2 regions of the Jeongeupia sp. USM3 genome follow, and region 2 is predicted to be linked to the other one. Evidence: riboswitches for the same ligand, from Rfam matches in the RefSeq annotation. Region 2 holds a riboswitch; the other holds the start of a gene.
The links. A riboswitch is a leader RNA that binds a small molecule or an ion and turns the genes downstream of it on or off. The one in region 2 is predicted to bind glycine.
Positions count from the first base shown of each region.

Region 1: another riboswitch for glycine. It lies ahead of BJP62_RS14160 (trimeric intracellular cation channel family protein); the one in region 2 lies ahead of BJP62_RS08025 (sodium:alanine symporter family protein).

Region 1 is NZ_CP017668.1:3,004,123-3,014,300, forward strand. Features, by position in the region: gene BJP62_RS14150 (chromate transporter) at 126-647, opposite strand; gene BJP62_RS14155 (chromate transporter) at 644-1,192, opposite strand; glycine riboswitch at 1,335-1,435, shown strand; glycine riboswitch at 1,436-1,535, shown strand; gene BJP62_RS14160 (trimeric intracellular cation channel family protein) at 1,558-2,172, shown strand; gene BJP62_RS18860 (hypothetical protein) at 2,230-2,643, opposite strand; gene BJP62_RS14170 (DUF2092 domain-containing protein) at 2,656-3,426, opposite strand; gene BJP62_RS14175 (MarC family protein) at 3,591-4,193, shown strand; gene rpiA (ribose-5-phosphate isomerase RpiA) at 4,277-4,933, shown strand; gene phoU (phosphate signaling complex protein PhoU) at 5,019-5,735, shown strand; gene BJP62_RS14190 (Ppx/GppA phosphatase family protein) at 5,869-7,338, shown strand; gene corA (magnesium/cobalt transporter CorA) at 7,299-8,396, shown strand; gene BJP62_RS18500 (hypothetical protein) at 8,361-8,552, opposite strand; gene BJP62_RS14200 (DUF456 domain-containing protein) at 8,599-9,087, opposite strand; gene BJP62_RS14205 (PAS domain S-box protein) at 9,291-10,178, shown strand, end outside.
Region 2 is NZ_CP017668.1:1,689,750-1,699,927, reverse strand. Features, by position in the region: gene BJP62_RS08045 (electron transport complex subunit E) at 1-361, shown strand, start outside; gene nth (endonuclease III) at 435-1,085, shown strand; gene BJP62_RS18390 (hypothetical protein) at 1,086-1,718, shown strand; gene BJP62_RS08035 (GyrI-like domain-containing protein) at 1,957-2,922, opposite strand; gene BJP62_RS19235 (carbohydrate-binding protein) at 3,258-5,084, shown strand; gene BJP62_RS08025 (sodium:alanine symporter family protein) at 5,140-6,528, opposite strand; glycine riboswitch at 6,623-6,752, opposite strand; gene BJP62_RS08020 (methyl-accepting chemotaxis protein) at 7,198-8,823, shown strand; gene BJP62_RS08015 (UvrD-helicase domain-containing protein) at 9,076-10,178, shown strand, end outside.

The DNA.
Region 1 (10,178 bases), 1.3 Mb from region 2:
GCGTTCACTTGCCGTACTTGCCGTACTTGCTTGTACTGTCTGCGTTTCGCGTGCCTTGCCAGCACCAGTTTCACTGGGTTTCATTAGCGACGCCAAGCGTCAATGCCCCGCAATGCGGGGCTTTTTCACATCCAGCCGAAGGCGCCGAGCACCGCGCCGGCGGCGATCAGCCACAGCGGGTTGAGCTTGGTCCTCAGCCCGACGATCACCGTCAGCCCGGCCAGCAGCGCCATGCGCAGGTTGCCGCTGCCGGTCGAGAGCAGCAGGACGCCGGTCGCCAGCGTCAGCGCGATCGTCAGCGGCGCTAGCGCGCGGCGGATCAGCCGGTGCCATCGGTGCTCGCGGTGGCGGTGGCCGTAGTGTTCGACCGCCAGTGCGATCAGCGACGACGGCAGGCACATCGCCAGCAGTGCCACCAGTGCGCCGGGCAGGCCGGCGATCTGCAGCCCGAACAGCAGCACGAACAGCAGGTTCGGCCCCGGGGCGACCTGCGCGATCGTGTAGCTGGCGGTAAAGGCCGATTCGCTCAGCCAGTGCTGCTCGGTGACGAGCACGCGATGCATGTCGGGCAGCACCGCGCTGGCACCGCCGAAGGCAATCAGCGACAGCTGGGCGAAGTGGCCGAACAGCGGCAGGAGCAGCGTCATCGGCGCGCTCCGATCAGGCAGATCAGCAGCGACAGCGGAATCAGCACCGCCAGCACCGGCAGCAGCGGCCAGCGCAGCAGCGCAACGGCGACGAAGGCCGCGCCACCGGTCAGCCACGCCAGGCCGAGCCCCTGTTGCGTGCGCGCCAGCTTGATGGCGGTGAGGATGATCAGTCCGGCGGCGACCGCGGTCATTCCGTGCAGCGCGCCCTGGATCGCCGGAATGCCGGCGACGTGCCGGTAGCCGAGGCCGAGCGCCAGCACGATCAGCCCCGGCGGGCCGATCAGCCCGAACGACGCGCTCAGCGCTCCCCTGAGGCCGGCGTGGCGGTAGCCGAACATCATCGCCAGATTGACGATGTTGGGGCCCGGCAGGATCTGGCCGGTGCTGAGCAGGTCGGCGAACTCGGCATCGTCGAGCCAGCCGCGTTCGTCGACCAGCACTCGCCGTGCCCACGGCAGCACGCCGCCGAAGCCGATCAGCCCCATCCGGGCGAAGGTGCGGAACAGCGTGGCCGGGGTGATCGGCAGCGGGGTGGCCGGCATGGTTAAAACCGTAACTAATCTGACACGCCATCGTAACGCCCTCCGGCTTTCAGATTGCCTTCAGCGTGCGATGCGAGGCATGCGCGCGACACCTGCGGCCCGCATGCTGCCGTTGACCGTGGCCGGTGCGGTCGGGATAATCCGCGGCTTCGCGGGAGAGTGGCCCGGCCTGAGTACCGGTCGCGGGTCCGCCGAAGGCGCAAGCTCCCAGAATCGCTCAGGCAAACGAACCGCGAAGCCAGTATCAGGCCAATTGGAGAGAGGCCGGCAACGCCGGTCCACCGAAGGGGCAATGCGCGGTCCGCCGCGCCAAACTCTCAGGTAAAAGGACAAGGGGAGAGGCCGCAAACACTTGCGGAGCCCCCATGCTGTCCACCATCTACCTCATCGCCATCACCGCCGAAGCCATGACCGGCGCGCTCGCCGCCGGCCGGCGCAACATGGACCTCTTCGGCGTGCTGGTCATCGCCTTCCTGACCGCGCTCGGCGGCGGCACCGTCCGCGACATCGTGCTCGGCCATTATCCGATCGGCTGGACCCAGCACCCCGAATACATCTGGCTGGTGCTGTCGGCCGGGCTGTTCACGGTGCTGGTCGCGCGCTTCATGCACCACCTCGGCAAAATCTTCCTGATCCTCGACGCGCTCGGGCTGATCGCCTTCACGCTGATCGGCTGCGAGGTCGCGCTGAAGATGAGCTACCACCCGACCGTGGTGATCATGGCCGGAATGACCACCGGCATCGCCGGCGGCGTGCTGCGCGACATCCTCTGCTCGCGCGTGCCGGTGGTGTTCCGCCACGAGCTGTACGCCAGCGTGTCGCTGCTGGTCGCGCTCAGCTATCTCGGCCTCGGCGAGCTCAAGGTCCAGCACGACGTCAATGTGCTGATGTCGTTCGCGCTCGGCCTGGTGATCCGGCTTTGCGCGATCTACCGCGGCTGGCGGCTGCCGGTGTTCTCGTACCGCCAGCCGATCGACTGATCGTCCGGACGAAAAAAAGGGCTGCCCGCGGGCAGCCCTTTTCGTACTGGCAGCGCCTCAGCGCGGCGGATTGACCACCACGTACTGCACCGAGGTGCCGGCGTACTGCGGCTGGTACCACGTGCTGCCGCACTGCTGGTAGGTGACGCCGCCGACGATGGTGGCGACGCAGCTCGGCGGCACCGAGTGGACGATGCTGCCGATGACGGCTGACGTGACCGCCGCCGTGGTAACCACCGCCGCGGTCCCGACTGCCGCAGCGGCGATCGGGTGGTCATAGCGTGGCGGCGGCGGGTAGTACGGCCGTGGCGGCGGATAGTAGGGGCGTGGCGCCCCGGCCGCGGCAGCGTGATAGACGCCGCCGTTCGGGCCGACGGCGGTGCGGCCGGCAACCCAGGCCTGGGCCGGAAGCGATGCCAGCAGCATCGAGGCTGCGGCCGCCAGTGCCAGCGTGGCTTTGAACTTGCGCATGGTGGGGTCTCCTTATTGTTTGGCCGACGCCGGCTTCGACGCCTCGTTGCGGGCGAAGTCGATCCGCTTGGCACCCTTGGGCGGCGTGAAGGTGAAGACCTCGTTGCCGAAGGCCGGCTGCGTCTGCCAGTTGAAGCGCACCGTGTGTTGCGGCCGGGCTTCGATGTCGGTCGCGGTGATCACCAGCTTGCACGGCAGCGGCTGCGCGCCCTTGCGAATCCACACCTGCCAGTCGGTGCCGGGCTTGCGGAACGCGTAGTGGGCGCAGCTCAGACCGCCGATGCGTTCGTCGCCGATGACACGCGCGGCGGTCAGGTCCTTGCCCTGATTGGGGTCGCTGCCCCAGTAGAACAGGTCGGCCAGCGGCGTTTCGATGCCGTACTTGTCGGCAATGTCGCCGACCAGCTCGCCGATCGTCTTCGGCGCCGCCGCGCTCGCGTAGAAGTTGTGCTGGCTGCCGTAGAGCGTGAAGGTCTTGCCGTCGTAGTACATCGTCCGTGCGCCCTGCTCGCCGCTGACGCTGGCCTTGAGCTTGTTCGGCCGCACCATCTGCATCTCGGCCTGACGGGCAAACTGCAGCGCCTGGCCGCTGTCGTCGACATAGTCGGTGGTGGTGTCGGCACGGAGGGCAAAGCGGGGCAGGCTGCGCAGGTAGTTGCCCATGGTCTCGAGTGCCTTGACCGCCTGCGGGTCGACCGCCTTGGCGGTACCGGCATCGGCGGCCAGTGCGCTGCCGGCGCATGCGGCCAGCAGCAGCGCTGCAGCGGTTCGGATTGGCTTCATCGCATCGTCCTTGTGGTCATGGTTTTACGCGTTCCGGTTCGTACAGGGCACAGCTTAGCCCGACACCCTTGTATTCGATAGTGTTGTTTTGTGCAACTATTTGCCAAGTGGGTTGCTGCAACTCCCGACTCGCGAGCGTGCAGGCCGCCGCGCATAATGGGCCGATGGAATCCTGGTCCTTCGCGTCCGCCTTCGTGCTGCTGCTGCTGGTCACCGACCCGCTGGGCAGCATTCCGCTGTTCGTTGCCATGCTCAAGCAGGTGCCGCGGCAGCGGCGCGTCCGGATGATCGTCCGCGAGGTGTCGGTCGCCTTCGTCGTGCTGCTGGTCTTCATGCTCACCGGCCGGCAGTTCCTCGCGCTGATGCATCTGTCGCAGACCTCGCTCGGCATCGCCGGCGGCGTGATCCTGTTCCTGATCGCGTTGCGCATGGTGTTTCCGCACCCGGACGGCGTGTTCGGCGACATCAAGGGCGGCGAGCCCTTTATCGTGCCGCTGGCGATCCCGCTGCTCGCCGGGCCGTCGGCGCTGGCGACGGTGCTGCTGCTGGTGTCGCGCGCGCCGGAGCGGCTATGGGAGTGGATCGGTGCGCTGGCGCTGACGATGGGCGTCTGCGCCCTGGTGCTCGGCTTCTCGGAGAAGATCGGCCAGGTGCTCGGCGAGCGCGTGACCACGGCGTTCGAGCGGCTGATGGGCCTGGTGCTGACGGCGATCGCCGTCGAGATGCTGCTGTCCGGCGTGCGCGACTACATCGCCTCGCTGGCGTGAGCGCTTGATTCCGGGCAAAGGGCCGATGCCATTTGCGTTTAGAATTCCGGACAGATTCGAACTACCGCCCAAGGAGCTGTGAGATGACCCAGAACGAACTGAAAGAAGCCGTCGGCCGCGCCGCGATCGCCTACGTGCCCGACGACTGCATCGTCGGCGTCGGCACCGGCTCGACCGCCAACTACTTCATCGACGCGCTGGCCGAGATCAAGGGCCGGATCCGCGGCGCCGTGTCGTCGAGCGAAGCGAGCATCGCCCGGCTGAAGAAGCACAACATCCCGGTCTACGACCTCAACACCGTCGACAGCCTGCCGGTCTACGTCGATGGCGCCGACGAGATCAACCACCAGCTGCAGATGATCAAGGGCGGCGGCGCCGCGCTGACGCGCGAGAAGATCGTCTCGGCCGTCGCCGAGCAGTTCGTCTGCATTGCCGATGCCAGCAAGTACGTCGGCGTGCTCGGCAACTTCCCGCTGCCGGTCGAGGTGATCCCGATGGCGCGCTCGTACGTCGCGCGCGAGCTGGTCAAGCTCGGCGGCCACCCGGCCTACCGCGAGGGCGTGGTGACCGACAACGGCAACGTCATCCTCGACGTGCACGGGCTGCGCATCGCCGAAGCGGCTAAACTGGAGTCCGAAATCAACCAGATCGTCGGTGTGGTCACCAATGGCCTGTTCGCGCGCCGCCGCGCCGACGTGCTGCTGCTCGGTACCGAGGACGGCGTCAAGACCTACAAGTGAGGCCGTGACCGACTGCCCCGGACGACTTGAAACAAAAAATTAACAAGACTCTGCGATGATCCGGGGTCTGTCCGCTGGAGCGCCCATGATGTCCGAACACATTTCCAAACAATTCGACGCCGAACTCGAGGCGATCCGCTCGAGCGTGCTCGGCATGGCCGGTCTGGTCGAAGACCAGGTGCGCCTGGCGATGGAAGCGCTGTCGACCGGCAATGTCGCCATCATCAACAAGGTGATCGAGCAGGAAGAGAAGGTCAACGCGATGCACGTGCAGCTCGACGACATGTGCATCCACATGATCGCGCGCCGCCAGCCGGCGGCGACCGACCTGCGCATGGTGATGACGGTGATCAAGTCGGTCGAGGACCTCGAGCGCATCGGCGACAAGGCCGCGCGCATCTGTGTCCGCGCCAAGAACATCTACGATGCCGGCAAGCTGCAGGTGCCGCGTTTCGCCGAGCTCGACCATATCGCCGAAGACGCGCTCGACATGCTCAGCAAGGCGCTCGACGCCTTCGCCCGCCTTGATGCCATCCCGGCGTCGGAAGTGATCCGCGACGACAGCCAGCTCGATACCGAGTACCGGGCGCTGCAACGGCTGCTGATCACGATCATGATGGAAGACCCGCGCCAGATCACCCTGACGCTGGACATCCTGTGGATCGCCAAGGCGATCGAGCGCATCGGCGATCTCGCGGTCAATATCGCCGAGCAGGTGATCTTCCTCGTCAAGGGGCAGGACGTCCGCCACAAGAGCCAGGAAGAGGTCGACAGCGTCGTCCACGCTAAGCGCGAAGAGTAAGCAGCGCACCCGACCGCAACGCCCCGCTCGCCGGGGCGTTTTCACGTCCGCGCCGCGGACCCGGGAATACGCCGGCTTGGCGCATCCCGGCAGACCGCGGTACCGTTGAGTCTTCCAACCGACTGTCCCGACCATGAACGACGCTACGCTGATCGCCGCCGTTGACCTCGGCTCCAACAGTTTCCGGCTGCAGATCGCCCGCGTGCAGGACGGCACGCTGGTGCCGCTGACCACGCTGAAGGAAACGGTGCGCCTTGCCGGCGGGCTCGACGCGGCGGGGCGACTGAGCCCGGAGATCCAGCACGAAGCGCTGTCGGCACTGGGGCGTTTCGGCAAGGCGCTGGCCGGGCTCGCGCCCGGGCAGGTACGCATCGTTGCGACCAACACTTTCCGCATCGCCGCGAACATCGACGCCTTCCAGCCGCTGGCCGAGGCCGCGCTCGGCTTTCCGGTCGAGATCGTCGCCGGCCTGGAAGAGGCCAGGCTGATCTATATCGGCGCGGCGCACAGCCTGCCGGGCAGCCGCAAGGCCAGGCTGATCGTCGACATCGGCGGCGGATCGACCGAGCTGATCATTGGCCGGCAATTCCAGCCGCAGACGATGGAAAGCGTGCTCGTCGGCTGCGTGAGCTGGAGCCAGCGTTTCTTTCCCGACGGCAGGATCACCGAGGCCGCGCTGCAGGCCGCCGAGCTGGCCGCGCGCGAGCTGCTCGAGCCGGTCGCCGGCCAGTTCGCGCCGGAACACTGGAACAACGCGATCGGCACCTCGGGCACGTCGCGCTCGATTGCCGACGTGCTCGAACTCAACGGCCTGACGCAGTCGGGCATCAGCCGAGACGGGCTGGACCGGCTGCGGCAGATCCTGCTCGACGCCGGCCACGTCGACGCGGTCGACCTCAAGGGGCTGCGCGCCGACCGCCGACCGGTGCTGGCGGGCGGTTTCGCGATCATCAATGCGGTGTTCGGCATGCTCGGCATCGAACGGATGGCGATCACCCAGGGCGCGCTGCGCGACGGCGTGCTCTACGACCTGATGGACCGGCGCGGCCTGCTCGACGTGCGCGAGCGCACCGTCGGTGCGTTCCAGCGCCGTTACCATATCGATGTCGCCCAGGCTTCCCGGGTCGCCGAACTGGCCGCGCTGCTGTTCCGGCAACTGCACGACGGCAACGACGACCGCGCCCGCGCGCTGTCGCACGCGGCGCGGCTGCACGAAATCGGCCGGCTGATCGCCCATGTCGGCTACCACAAGCACGCCGCCTACATCCTGCAGCATGCCGACATGCAGGGCTTTTCGCGCAGCGAGCAGGCCCGGCTGGCGCAACTGGCGCTGGTCCAGCGCGGCAGCCTCGCCAAGCTCGACGGCGCCGCGCGCAGGCAGGCGGACTGGGCGGAGATCCTCGCGCTGCGGCTGGCGGTGCTGTTCTGCCGCGGCCGCAAGACGCACTGGCCGGAGACGCTGCGCCTGTGCCCGCAGGACGACGGCTTCCGGCTCGACATCGATCACGCCTGGCTGTCGGCCAATCCGCTGACCGCATTCGCACTCGACGAGGAAACCCGCCAATGGCAAAAGCCGCGGTTCATCATCGCAAGAACAAGCTGAGGCAGCACCTGCGCGCCGACAAGGCGGGCAGCCACCCGGGAACGATGCAGTATGTCGGCCCGCGCCGTCCCGAAGACACGCTGGCGACGCTGATCGAGTTTGGCCCCGACGACAACGACTTCATCGAAACCCGCTTCACCTCGCTCGAGGAAGGCAAGGTCTTCGAGCGCACGCACCAGACCTTCTGGCTCAACCTGCACGGACTCGCCAATCTCGAGCTGCTCAAGTTCGTCGGCAAGCGTTTCGGCCTGCACCCGCTGACGATGGAGGACATCGTCCACACCGAGCAGCGACCCAAGGTCGAGGTCTATCCGGGCTATCTGTTCATCGTTGCCCGGCTGGCGAGCGTCGACGCCGACGGCATGCTCTGCAGCGAGCAGGTCAGCATCGTCGTTGGGCGCGGCTACGTGCTGACCTTCCAGGAGCAGCCGACCGGCACGTTCAGCAGCATCCGCGACAGCCTGAAGAACGCGCAGTCGCAGGTCCGCAAGCTCGGCGCCGACTATCTGGTCTATTCGCTGCTCGACAAGCTGGTTGACCGCTACTTCAGCGTGCTCGAAACCATCGGCGACCGGATCGAGCTCGTCGACGACCAGATCGCCGCCGGTCCGGTGCCCGACCATCTGACCGATATTCAGGAGCTGCGGCGCAGCATGCTTGGCATCAAGCGCGGGCTGTGGCCGCTGCGCGAGGTGATCAACGTGCTGCAGCGCGACGACGCCGACTTCTTCCGCGAGGAAACCCAGCTCTATCTGCGCGACGTCTACGACCACACGGTGCAGCTGATCGAAAGCACCGAAGCGCTGCGCGAACTGGTCGGCAACCTGCAGGATTCCTACCTGTCGCTGCAGTCGCACCGGATGAACCTGCAGATGCGCATGCTCACGGTGATCACGACGCTGTTCATGCCGCTGACGCTGATCGCCGGCATCTACGGCATGAATTTCGACGTGATGCCCGAGCTGCGCTGGCGCTGGGGCTACTTCGGCGCGCTGGGGATGATGGCCGTCGTGGCGGGCGGACTAATCGTCTTCTTCCGCCGGAAGCGGTGGTTCTGAGCCCCGCTCGCCTTGCCTGCGCGGTCCTTCGCGCAGGTCGGCCAGCACCAGGCCGTCCTCGGTGAGATAGGGCGGCTGGACGGGCTGGCGGTGGCGGCGTTCGGCGTGCCGGCGCGGCAGCCAGCATTCGGCCTCTTGATCGCGTGAGTCGGACATGGGGCTGATCCTCGTCTGTCATCTCGTTTCAGCATAGCCCGCTGTCTCACCAGAACCAGGCAATCGCGAAAACGCCGAGCATCGCCAGCGCGATCGCGACCTTGGCGACGGCGGCGATCAGCAGGCCGATCCACGTGGCCAGGCCGACCCTGCCGGCCTGAATGGCGTCGCGTCGGGCCAGGTATTCGCCGAGTGCCGCGCCGACGAACGGCCCGATGATCAGCCCGATCACCCCGCCGGCTATCCCCAGCACCGCACCGATCATCGACCCCCATACCGCCTGCGGGCTGGCACCGACCCGCTTGGCGCCGAGCGCGCCGGCGACGAAGTCGAGCAGGATCGCCAGCAGCAGCAGCGCGCCGAGCACGCCCAGCGTCACCCAACCGATCCGGTTGAAGCCGTCGGCCCAGGCCGCGAGCAGCATCCCGCCGAAAACGAACGGTGTGCCGGGCAGCATCGGCAGCAGGCTGCCGGCCAGGCCGATCAGGATCAGCGCCGTGGCGAGCAGGAGCCAGAGGGTGTAGGCGTCGGTCATGGCGTCTCCTTGTGCCAGTTGGATGGGGTGATGAATCAACGGAGTCGATCCCGGTCTCCGAGTTCCCGTCTGTGCGATGCCTTGCCACGTTGAGCGGATTTGCCCGACGCCGCCGTTGCGGCATCTCCCTCGCTTGCTAGAGTGAGTTTTAAGCCAATCATTCATAAATCTTACTCTGTACGTTTTATGTGAGGAGGGACCTTATGCATTCCGCTTCCCGTTCGCGCGGCTCGCTGCGCACGATGCTGGGCTGGCTCAGGCTGGGCGGCGTCGATACGCAGAGCCGCCAGGCACTCGAGCTGGCCGCCGACGCCGTTGTCAGCATCGACGCCGCCGGTTGCATCGGCCTGTACAACGCCGCGGCCGAACGGCTGTGGGGCTACCGCCCCGACGAGGTGCTGGGGCGGCCGGGGCGGATGCTGCTGTCGCAGCTCGACGACCCGGCGGGCCGGCATGGCGCCGTCGACGAATCTCAGATCGAATGCAAGGATGGCCGCAGGCGCTGGGTCGCCGTGTCGCTGTCGCGCCTGCCCGGCAGTGTCGCCTGTACCGCCTTCGTCCGGGACGTCTCCGCCGAGCGCAGCAGCCGCGAGGTCATCGCGCAGACGCTTGAACAGGCGCTCGATGCGGTGGTGACGATCGACGAGAACAACCTCGTCACCTTCTTCAACCGCGCCGCCGAACAGTTCTGGGGCTACAGCCGTGGCGAAGTCGTCGGCCAGAACGTCAAGATGCTGGTGCCGCGCGGCATCCAGGCGGGCCATGACGGCTACGTCGACGCCAACCGCCATACCGGGCAGGACAAGATCGTCGGCACCAGCCGCGAGGTGCAGGTCGAGCGCAAGGACGGCAGCAAGGTCTGGGGCAGCCTGTCGCTGTCCAAGGTCAGGCTGGATGACAAGATCATCTACACCGCTTTCGTCAAGGACGTGACCCGCGAGCGCGAAGCGCGCGAGGTGATCAACCAGACGCTCGAACAGGCGCTCGACGCGGTGGTGACGATCGACGCGGCCAACAACGTCACCTTTTTCAACGCCGCGGCCGAGGCGCTGTGGAATCTGCGCCGCAACGAAGTGATCGGCCAGAACGTC
Region 2 (10,178 bases):
CATCGTGCTGGCGCGCGCCGAGGCGTTTGCCAGCAAGAACGGCGTGCTGCAATCGGGGCTCGACGGCCTGTTCATGGGGCTGGGGCTGACCGGCGTGCTGGCGGTGCTTGGCGCGATGCGCGAACTGGTCGGGCAGGGCACGCTGCTCTCGAGCATCGACCTGCTGTTCGGCCCGCAGGCCAGAACCTGGGTGATCCACGTGATCCCGGCGGAAGCCAATTACCAGTTCCTGCTGGCGATGCTGCCACCGGGCGCATTCATCGGCCTCGGTTTCCTCGTCGCCGGCAAGATGGCGCTCGACCGGCGTGCCGAAGCCCGTGCCAAGGCCGTGCCGCCGCCCACAGCGAGCGCCGCGGCCTGATCCGGCGGGCGGCCGGCATCAGCGGTTAAAATGAACGCCCCGCGATCGGGGCGTTTTTTCGTATGGAGCATCAATGAACAAGGATACCCGCCGCGAATTCTTCCGCCGGCTCGCCGAGCTCGACCCGGAGCCGAGGAGCGAGCTCGAATACAGCACGCCGTTCGAACTGCTCGCCGCGGTGCTGCTGAGTGCGCAGGCGACCGACATCGGCGTCAACAAGGCAACGCGCCGGCTGTTCCCGGTGGCCAATACACCGGCGGCCATCCTCGCGCTCGGGCAGGAAGGGCTCGAGTCCTACATCGCCACGATCGGCCTCTACCGCAGCAAGGCCAAGCACCTGCTGCAGACCTGTGCGATTTTGCTTGAGCGCTACGGTGGCGAGGTGCCGAACGACCAGGCCGCGCTCGAATCGCTGCCCGGCGTCGGCCGCAAGACCGCCAACGTGGTGCGCAACGTCGCGTTTAAGGAACCGACGATGGCGGTCGACACCCACATCTTCCGCCTCGGCAACCGCACCGGCATGGCGCCGGGCAAGGACGTGCTCGCGGTCGAACTCAAGCTCCTGAAGGTGGTGCCGAAGGAATACATGCTGCACGCGCACCACTGGCTGATCCTGCATGGCCGTTATGTGTGCAAGGCACGCCGGCCCGAATGCTGGCGCTGCGTGGTTGCCGATCTGTGCGATTACAAAGACAAGGAAATGGTGCCGCCGAAGGGGAGGTAAATGGATATTGAAACGATAAGCAAAATGGTTGCCTTAGTAGTTGCTATTGCGGGTGTTGGCTGGAGAATGCTTGATTTTATTTATAGTAACAAATCAAGGCTACGTGAAGAGTATAAATTCGCCAGGGATTTTTTCGAAGATTTGACTTCGCAGAGAGCGCTTCACCCCTTTGTTATTGAAAAGGGCTATCATGCGATTTCGGGTACGACAGCAATTAAAGGTGAGGAGGTTGCATATATTTTAACGCTTGAGAATTCCGCTCAATTTTTGCGAGATTTTGTACTGTCGCGTAAATACTTAGATTATTTAAATTCGGCGGAATATTCTCAGATTGTTTTTGCAAGGAAATACCAAAATAGGTGGTCTAGAACTTGGCGAAAAGGGATTTACTTCTCTGGGTATGTGGTATTTGCGTTCTCTGCGTTATCTCCGCTTGTTCTCGCGACAACATTAGCTTTTCAGTCTAAGCAGTTGTTTGGTTTTCTTGCCTTTACGTTGCCTGTCTTTGGTTGGTTGGCGTTTGATGCTATCCGCTCTTTTGCCCGAATTTATCGAGGAGAAAAGCTCGTTGCAAGCCAGCAGAAATATATGAAAAAAGTAGTGCTCTCACCACCGGTGCGGCGGCGAGATTGAACCGATGAATAAATGCTTGGGATGTTAATCGAGGCTGTTGTTGTGGCTGGCTCGTAGGTTGAGTTGAATGCAGTGCAGCTCAACGGTCTTCGGGCTAATCAATTGGCCGTGTAGTGAATTTGTTCAAATTGTTTGGCCTTACGCTTCTTGCCTAAGCGACGATCTGCTCGTTTCAGTTTTATCGCTGGTTTAAAAAAAGGTGCGAATTCGCGATTTTTCTAAATTTCCAGCTCACCATTCAAAGCGGCCTTACCGGAATGCACAGCTCGCAACTGAAATCCTCGCGACTGGTGTCCTCGTCCGGTGCGCCGCTGTAGCGCTCGAAGCACGGCCGGTTGTCGAACTGGTAGCCGCTGCCCGGCAGCCAGTCGCGGGTCAGCGCCAGCCAGGCGTCGCCGATGGTGCGTACGTCGCCGCTGAAGCTGGCGACGGCGTAGCGGCCGCCGGGCAGCTCGGCAATGCCGGCTTCGCCGCTGGCGACGAAGTCGGCCGGGACTTCCACCGCCGCGTCGTAGCGGCATTTTTCCGGCAGCGTGACGCTCGGGTCGTCGTGGCCGATGCCGTAGCTGGTGTTGCCGGACAGGCCGTGCGTGCGTGCCCACGGTGCGAAGGTGCCGCGCCAGAACTGGCCGAGCGCCGGGCCGTAGGGGCCGATGTGGCGCAGGTAGGCGACGCGTACCGGTGGCAGGGTCTGGATCGTGACGTTCATGATGATCTCCGTGTCGGGTGACGTGTCCTCATCGTGCCCGGCCATATGGTTACCGGCCTGATCGTGCTTGCGATCCGGCTGATCCGGATTGCGGTTCTGCATGCGCCGCACGCGGATCGCATCGAGTTCGGCCTGCCAGCGGGCCGGTGCTTGCCGCCGCCAGTCGCTCGGCGTGACGCCGAAACGGGTCTTGAACGCGCGGGCGAACGCTTCACCCGAACCGAAACCGACCGCCAGTGCGATGTTCAGCACCGGTTCGCCGGGCCGGATGGCGAGCGTCGACGCGGCGACCTCCAGCCGTCTGCGGCGCACATAGTCGCCCAGCGTTTCGCCGAGCCAGGACTGGAAGACCCGGTGGAAATGGAACGGCGAGAAGTTCGCCACCCCGGCCAGCGTGGTGAGATCGAGCGGGGCGTCGAGGTGCCGGTCGATATGGTCGAGCACCCGGTTCATCCGGCGGCTGTATTCGGCGAAATGGAGATTGGGCAGGGCCATCGGGCAAGATGGAAGCGGCTGGTCAAGCAGCATCGCATGCGCCGGCCACGCCGGACAAGGCCAGGCGGACGCGCCGGCGCTGCGCTCGTGTACGAAGCAGATCGACACTGCTGGCCCATGCGGCGACACGGTGCGTTGGGTGCGAATGCAACGGCCGTTCGTGAACCTCGTTCAGCGGCGGTGACGATGCAGGCTGATGATTTTCATGGGTTTTATCCGTTTGTTCTGGCCGTTCGTGAAAAAGAGCGGGCCATCGGCTAGTCGAACGTCATCTGTTCTGAAACTGTGCGTGCGCGGCTGTAGACCGCACAACGACAGTGGATGGAGAAGTCTTGATGACGCATTTCAATCGTTTTGCCCTTGCCGCCATTCCGGCCGCGGTGCTGGCCGTACCGGTGTACGCGACCCCGGCACCGCTGTGCGTTGCCGCATGGAACGCGACCACCGCCTACAACGGCGGGGACAAGGTGGCCCTGAACGGCATCAACTACCAGGCCAACTGGTGGACGCAAGGCAACAGCCCGGCGACCCACTCCGGCCCGGCCGGCAGCGGCATGCCATGGACCAGTCTGGGTACGTGCAGCACCATTTCGACCCCGACCCCGACCCCGACCCCGACCCCGACCCCGACCCCGACCCCGAGCGGCTGCACCGACTGGCTGACGACGCCGGTCTACAACAGCGGCCAATGCGTGATCTACCAAGGCAAGATGTACCGCGCCAAGTGGTGGACGCAAGGTAGCGTACCGGGCGCCGAGCAATGGGGGCCGTGGGAGTATCTCGGCGACGTGCTACCACCTTCTCCGACTCCGACTCCGACTCCGACTCCGACTCCGACTCCGATCTACGCATCGCAGATCGTGGGAGACGTCTGCCCGGGCGAGGCACCGCATCCGACCTGGAGTGCCGGGGCCAGCTATGCCGCCGGCGCGACCGTCAAGCCGGCTGGCGGCACCTTCCGTGCCTACTACAACGGCAATTTCGCACCGGGCATTTTTGTCGCCAAGCAGACCCATGTCGCATCGACAGCAAACGAGCCGAAGGTGCTCGGCCAGGACAGCGTGTCGTTCGATGCCAGCCTCTGGTCGGTGGCCGCCGTGTACCCGAAACCGTGCCCGCCGCCGACGCCCACCCCGACGCCAACGCCGGTCCAGATCAGCGCGGCCGAGGTGACGACCTGGCGCGGTGGCGCCAAGGGCGCGTACTCGATGGTGCACGACGACTTCTGCAACAACGTCGTCAGCCAGAGCCACATCAACGTGGCCGAGCCCGCGCTGACGCAGCGGGGGCTGGTGGCGGGCTTCGGCATCGTCACCAACCTGTGCCAGCCCGGCCACTGGAGCGCGGCGCAGACTTTCATCACGAACGGTCATGAAATCATCAACCACTCGCGCAACCATCCGGTCGCCGGCAGTGGCGACGCCAACTGGGTGAACAGCGTCGAAATCAACGATTCGGTGCAGGACGTGAAGACCAGGCTGGGCGGCTACCAGATGAGCTACTTCATCTGGCCGAACGATACGGCGACCGATGCGGCGCTGACGTATCTGCGAGCGCAACCGGGTTATCTGGGCGGCCGGGGCAGCAACCGCGATCTTGGCGGCGGCAATATCGAGTACGTCGGCCGGGCCGCCGGCGTGAACGCCGCCAACTTCAGCGATCCGTACATGGTGAAGTGGGACCTGTTCACCGCTTCCGGCCAATGGTCGCTGTATCCGATGGGCAGCGAAATCCTCAACCTGCACGTCGATGCGGCGATCGATCAGGGCGGCTGGGCGACGCGGACCATGCATGCGGTCGACGACAACCCGAACAGCAGCTGGGAGCCGGTGCCGGTGGCGCGCTACCTCGGCCACCTCGATTACGTGAAGGCCAGGGTCGATGCCGGGCTGTTGTGGGTGGCGACGCCGTCGAACGTGATCCGCTACCGCTACGCCCGCGAAGCGTGCGCGCCGGCGCTCAACGGCAATCAGGTGGTGTTCAATACCGGCAACGCCGATTGCGTGAAGTACGCCACGCCGCTGACGCTGGACCTGAGCGCCAGTGCGGCGATCAGCGTCAGGCAGGGCGGCGGCGCGCTGGCGGTGAGGGCGCTCGGTAACGGCAAGTACCGCGTCGATGCCGATCCGCTGGCGGGGCCGCTGTCGGTGTTCGGCCAGTAAGCACGGGCCGCAAAGCCCCGGCCTTGGCCGGGGCTTTTTGCGTTGCGCCCGGCGATCAGCGCTGCGCCAGCGCCGGCTGCAGCACGCCGGTATCGTCGTCGTCGAGCCGGCCGGCGAAATAGCGCTTCGTTTCCATCGCCACCACATGCCGCAGGCCGATCAGGCCGATCAGGTTCGGGATCGCCATCAGGCCGTTGACGATGTCGGCCAGCACCCAGATCAGGTCCAGATGCAGGAAGGCGCTACCGACGATGCAGGCGATGAACACCAGCTTGAACGGAATGATGCCGCGGCGGCCGGCGAGGTACTGCATGCAGCGCTCGCCGTAGTAGTTCCAGCCGATGATCGTGGTGAAGGCGAAGAACAGCAGGCCGACGGTGACGATCAGGTTGCCCCAGTCCTGCGACAACCCCTGCTGGAAGGCGAGGTTGGTCATCCGTGCGCCGCTGGCGTCGCCGGACCAGACGCCGGTGACGATCAGCACCAGCCCGGTCATGGTGCAGATGATGATGGTGTCGAAAAAGGTGCCGGTCATCGAGATCAGCCCCTGCTCGACGCAGGAGTTGCTGCGCGCGGCGGCGGCGGCGATCGGCGCACTGCCCAGGCCCGATTCGTTCGAGAACACGCCGCGGGCGACGCCGCTCTGGATCGCCAGCATCATCGTCGCGCCGAAAAAGCCGCCGACGGCCGCGTGGCCGGTGAACGCCGACCGGATCACCAGCATGATCGCGTCGGGCAGGGCGCTGGCATTCATCGCCAGCAGCGCGACCGACGCGGTGACGTAGAACACCATCATGAACGGCACGATGGCCTCGGCAACGCGCGAGATCGACTTGATGCCGCCGAGCGTGATCATCGCCACCAGCACCGCCAAGGTCAGGCAGGTCCACAACACCGGGATGTCGAAACTCGAATGCACGGCTTCGGAGATCGCGTTGACCTGCGCGAACGTGCCGATGCCGAACAGCGCGACGCCGACGCCGAACAGCGCGAACAGCTTGCCCAGCCACGGCAGGCCGAGGCCGTGCGTGAGGTAATACATCGGCCCGCCGGCCATCTGGCCCCTGTCGTCGACGGTGCGGTACTTCACCGCCAGCAGGCACTCGGCGTACTTGGTCGCCATGCCGAAGAACGCTGCCATCCACATCCAGAACAGCGCGCCGGGGCCGCCGAGCTTGATGGCTGTCGCCACGCCGACGATGTTACCGGTGCCGACGGTGGCCGACAGCGCGGTGCACAGCGCGGCAAAACTCGACACGTCACCGGGCAGGTTGGGGTTCTTGTCGGCACGGAACACGAGCCTGAGCGCCAGCGGCAGCCTGAACACCTGCAGCAGGCCCAGCCGGGCGGTGAGATAAATACCGGTGCCGACCAGCAGGATCAGCAGCGGCGGGCCCCAGACGAGGTTGTCGATCGTCTGCAGCAGGTCTTGGAGCGGGGGCATGGTTTGTAGGTCTCCGTCAGTATCAAACATCGATCTGACAGAGGGGACGGCCAGCCGTACGCTGCCCGGGACGCGGGCAGGCACGGCGAGCGGCCGTCCTTCCTCTGTCCTTTTACCTGAGCGTTTCAGCGTTCCTGACGGAACGCCTTTCGCCTTCGGTGCCCGGCCGGTGCAGTCCGTCCTGAAAACGGTGATGCACGCCGGGGCTCTCCAGAGGCTCGTCCAGTCGCAGTCCCTGCCGGGTTTTCCCGGCGCCTGAAAGATTCACTTCTTCGGCGGCCCGACGCGCCTTGCGGCACGGCCATGTGGGCACTCTCCTGCGACCTTCATCCGAACACGGGGGAAGCTTGCAACATCGAATGTAGCAAAACGACGTAGTCATCGGCCATCGTGATTTCTCCCAATATTGACCTGCCGCAAGCCGGTGCCCCGGCGCGGCCTGCCTCGCGGGGATACGGCCTGGCGGCCGATTCTGCCGCCTTTGCTTACATGCGCTTGTGTCAGGAAACATGCCGGATCGCAGGCTGTAGTTGGTCCGGGCGTTTGCCGGGGGCGCGCCTGTCGGCCCGCCACTTGCGTGTTTTGCTTAATTTTTGCTGACTTCTATATTTCCAGTTCGTATTTATTGCTCGCGGCCACTCCGGTGCGGGCGGGTATGGAGGACTGGAAATGCTGTCGAACGCGACGATACGCCACAAGCTGTGGCTGCTGATCCTGCTGGCGGTGCTGGCCATCTCGGCCGGGGCGGTGTGGGCCCTGTTCAACGAGCGCAGGGACATGCTCGATGCGCGGCGTACGGCCACGCGCCACGTCGTCGACACGGCCCACTCGGTGATCGCGCACTACGGCCAGCTCGCCAAGGACGGAAAAATGCCGCTCAATGCAGCGAAGCAGACGGCGGCCGACGCGGTCGCCGGCCTGCGTTACGACGACGGCAATTATGTCGCGCTGTATGACACGCATTACCGGATGCTGCGGCACCCGATCAAGCCCGAGCTGAACGGCAAGGACCAGAGCCAGCTCAAGGATCCCAACGGCGTGCGCATCGTCAGCGAACTGGTCGATGCCGCGGTGCGCGACCGCGGCGAGTTCGTCGACTACCAGTGGGCCAAGCCGGGCAGCAAGACACCGGTCGACAAGGTCAGCGGCAGCCGGCTCTACGCGCCGTGGGGCTGGGTCGTGGCGACCGGCGTCTACGTTGACGATGTCGAGCGCGAATTTGCCCGCAAGGCCTGGGCATGGGCCGGATCGATCGCCGCCGGCCTTGCGGTGCTGGTGCTGGCGTCGTGGCTGATCGCGCGCAGCATCAGCGTGCCGCTCGAAAAGCTGCGCGACCACATGCACGAGATCGCCGCATCGGGCAATCTCGCGATCGGCAACCGTCCGTCGGCGGACGGCGAAGTCGGCCAGATCGGCGCAGTGTTCTTTTCGCTGATCGACCGCTTCCGCGACATTCTCCGCGACGTGCGCCAGGGCTCGCGCGAGGTCTCGGGCGAGATCACCGAACTGGCGCGCAGCATGAAGGTGATCGAGGACAGCTCGGCCACGCAGCAGCGCTCGGCGATGGCGACCGCGGCGACGGTCGAGGAGATCAGCGCCAGCATTGCCCGGATCAGCGGCCACCTCGGCGAGGTGGCGGGGCGCTCGGACAACGCGCAGCAACTGACCCGGCAGGGACGGGACGCGGTCGGGCGGGCGACCGGCGAGATGGAGCGGATCGCCGAGTCGGTCGGCGAATCGACCCGGCTGGTGCAGACGCTCGGCGAGCGTTCGGGGCAGGTCTCGGCGATCGTCGCGACGATCCACGAGATCGCCGACCAGACCAACCTGCTGGCGCTGAATGCGGCGATCGAGGCCGCACGCGCCGGCGAGGCCGGGCGCGGCTTTGCCGTCGTCGCCGACGAGGTGCGCAAACTGGCCGAACGGACCAGCGAGGCAACCAAGCGGATCACGACGATGACCGATGCGATCCAGAGCGATACCGGCCAGGCGGTCGCCGGCATCGAAGGCGTCAGCGGCCTTGCGCTGAGCGGCGTCGCGCTGGCCGGCGAGGCCGCTTCGTCGGTCTCGCGCATCGACGAGCGCACCCGCGAGGTCTCGGTCATTCTTGGCGAGGTCACGCAGGCGGCGGGCGAGCAGTCGCGCGCGAGCGAAGAGATCGCCCGCAACATCGAGGCGATCTCGCAGACCGGCGAAGAGAATCTCCGGGCGATCGGCGAGATTGCCGCGGCGTCGGCGCATCTGGCGGCGACGGCGGCAAGGCTGGACGGCGTGGTCGGGCAGTTCCGGGTCTAGAACCTGTCCCGTTGGGCGGCTGCGCATTGTGTCCCCGCCCGATGCCCGGAACCCCGCAAGGGGGCTACCTTCGGGTCGTTCTCCTGAACTCGATGTCCGTTCCGGTTTCCCCCGGGGGACGTCCAGAGGGCATCCTCGCTTCGGGCGTGAACAAACGACTTTGGCTCGCTCGCCTGCCGGGACAGGTGCTTCGGGGGCGGGGCGATGGCGGGGCTGTGCTAGAATCGCAAGCCCTTGAAGGAAAACCGCTTTATGCTCGACAAGCTCAACGATCCGCAACGCGAGGCCGTCAAATATCTTGGCGGCCCGTGCCTCGTGCTTGCGGGGGCCGGGTCGGGCAAGACGCGGGTGATCACGCAGAAGATCGCCTACCTGATCGGCCAGGCCGGGATGGACGCGCGCAATATCGCGGCGATCACCTTCACCAACAAGGCGGCGCGCGAGATGCAGGAGCGCGTCGGCGCGCTGATGGACGCGAACCGCCTCAAGGGGCTGACGGTGTCGACCTTCCACAGCCTCGGCATGCGCATCCTGCGCGAGGAAGCGAAGCACCTCGGCTACAAGCCGCAGTTCTCGATTCTGGACAGCGCCGATGCCAGCAAGATCATCTCCGACCTGCTGACGACGACCGACAAGCAGCTGATCCGCTCGACGGTCAGCCAGATCTCGCTGCTGAAGAACGACCGGATTTCGCCCGATACCGCGCTGGTGCGTGCCAGCTCGGACGGCGAGATGCATCTGGCCAAGCTCTACCGCGCCTACCAGGACACCTTGCAGGCGTATCAGGCGGTCGACTTCGACGACCTGATCCGGCTGCCGGTCGACCTGTTCGAGCAGCACGAAGACGTGCTGACCAAGTGGCAGCACCGGTTGCGCTACCTGCTGATCGACGAGTGCCAGGACACCAACACCACGCAGTACGACATGGTGAAACAGCTGACCGGCATCACCGGCCAGTTCACCGCCGTCGGCGACGACGACCAGTCGATCTACGCCTGGCGCGGCGCGAACATGGAAAACCTGCGGCTGCTGAGCACCGACTTCCCCAAGCTCAAGGTGATCAAGCTCGAGCAGAACTACCGCTCGGTCGCGCGCATCCTGCGCTGCGCCAACGCGGTGATCGCCAACAATCCCAAGCTGTTCGAAAAGACGCTGTGGTCGGACCTCGGCGTTGGCGATCCGGTGCAGGTGATCGAGGCCAGGAACGACGAGCACGAGGCTGAACTCGTCGCGATGAAACTGCTGGCGCACAAGTTCGAGGCCGGCACCGGTTTCAAGGACTACGCGATCCTCTATCGCGGCAACCATCAGGCGCGCATCGTCGAAACCCAGCTGCGGATGCACAAGATCCCGTA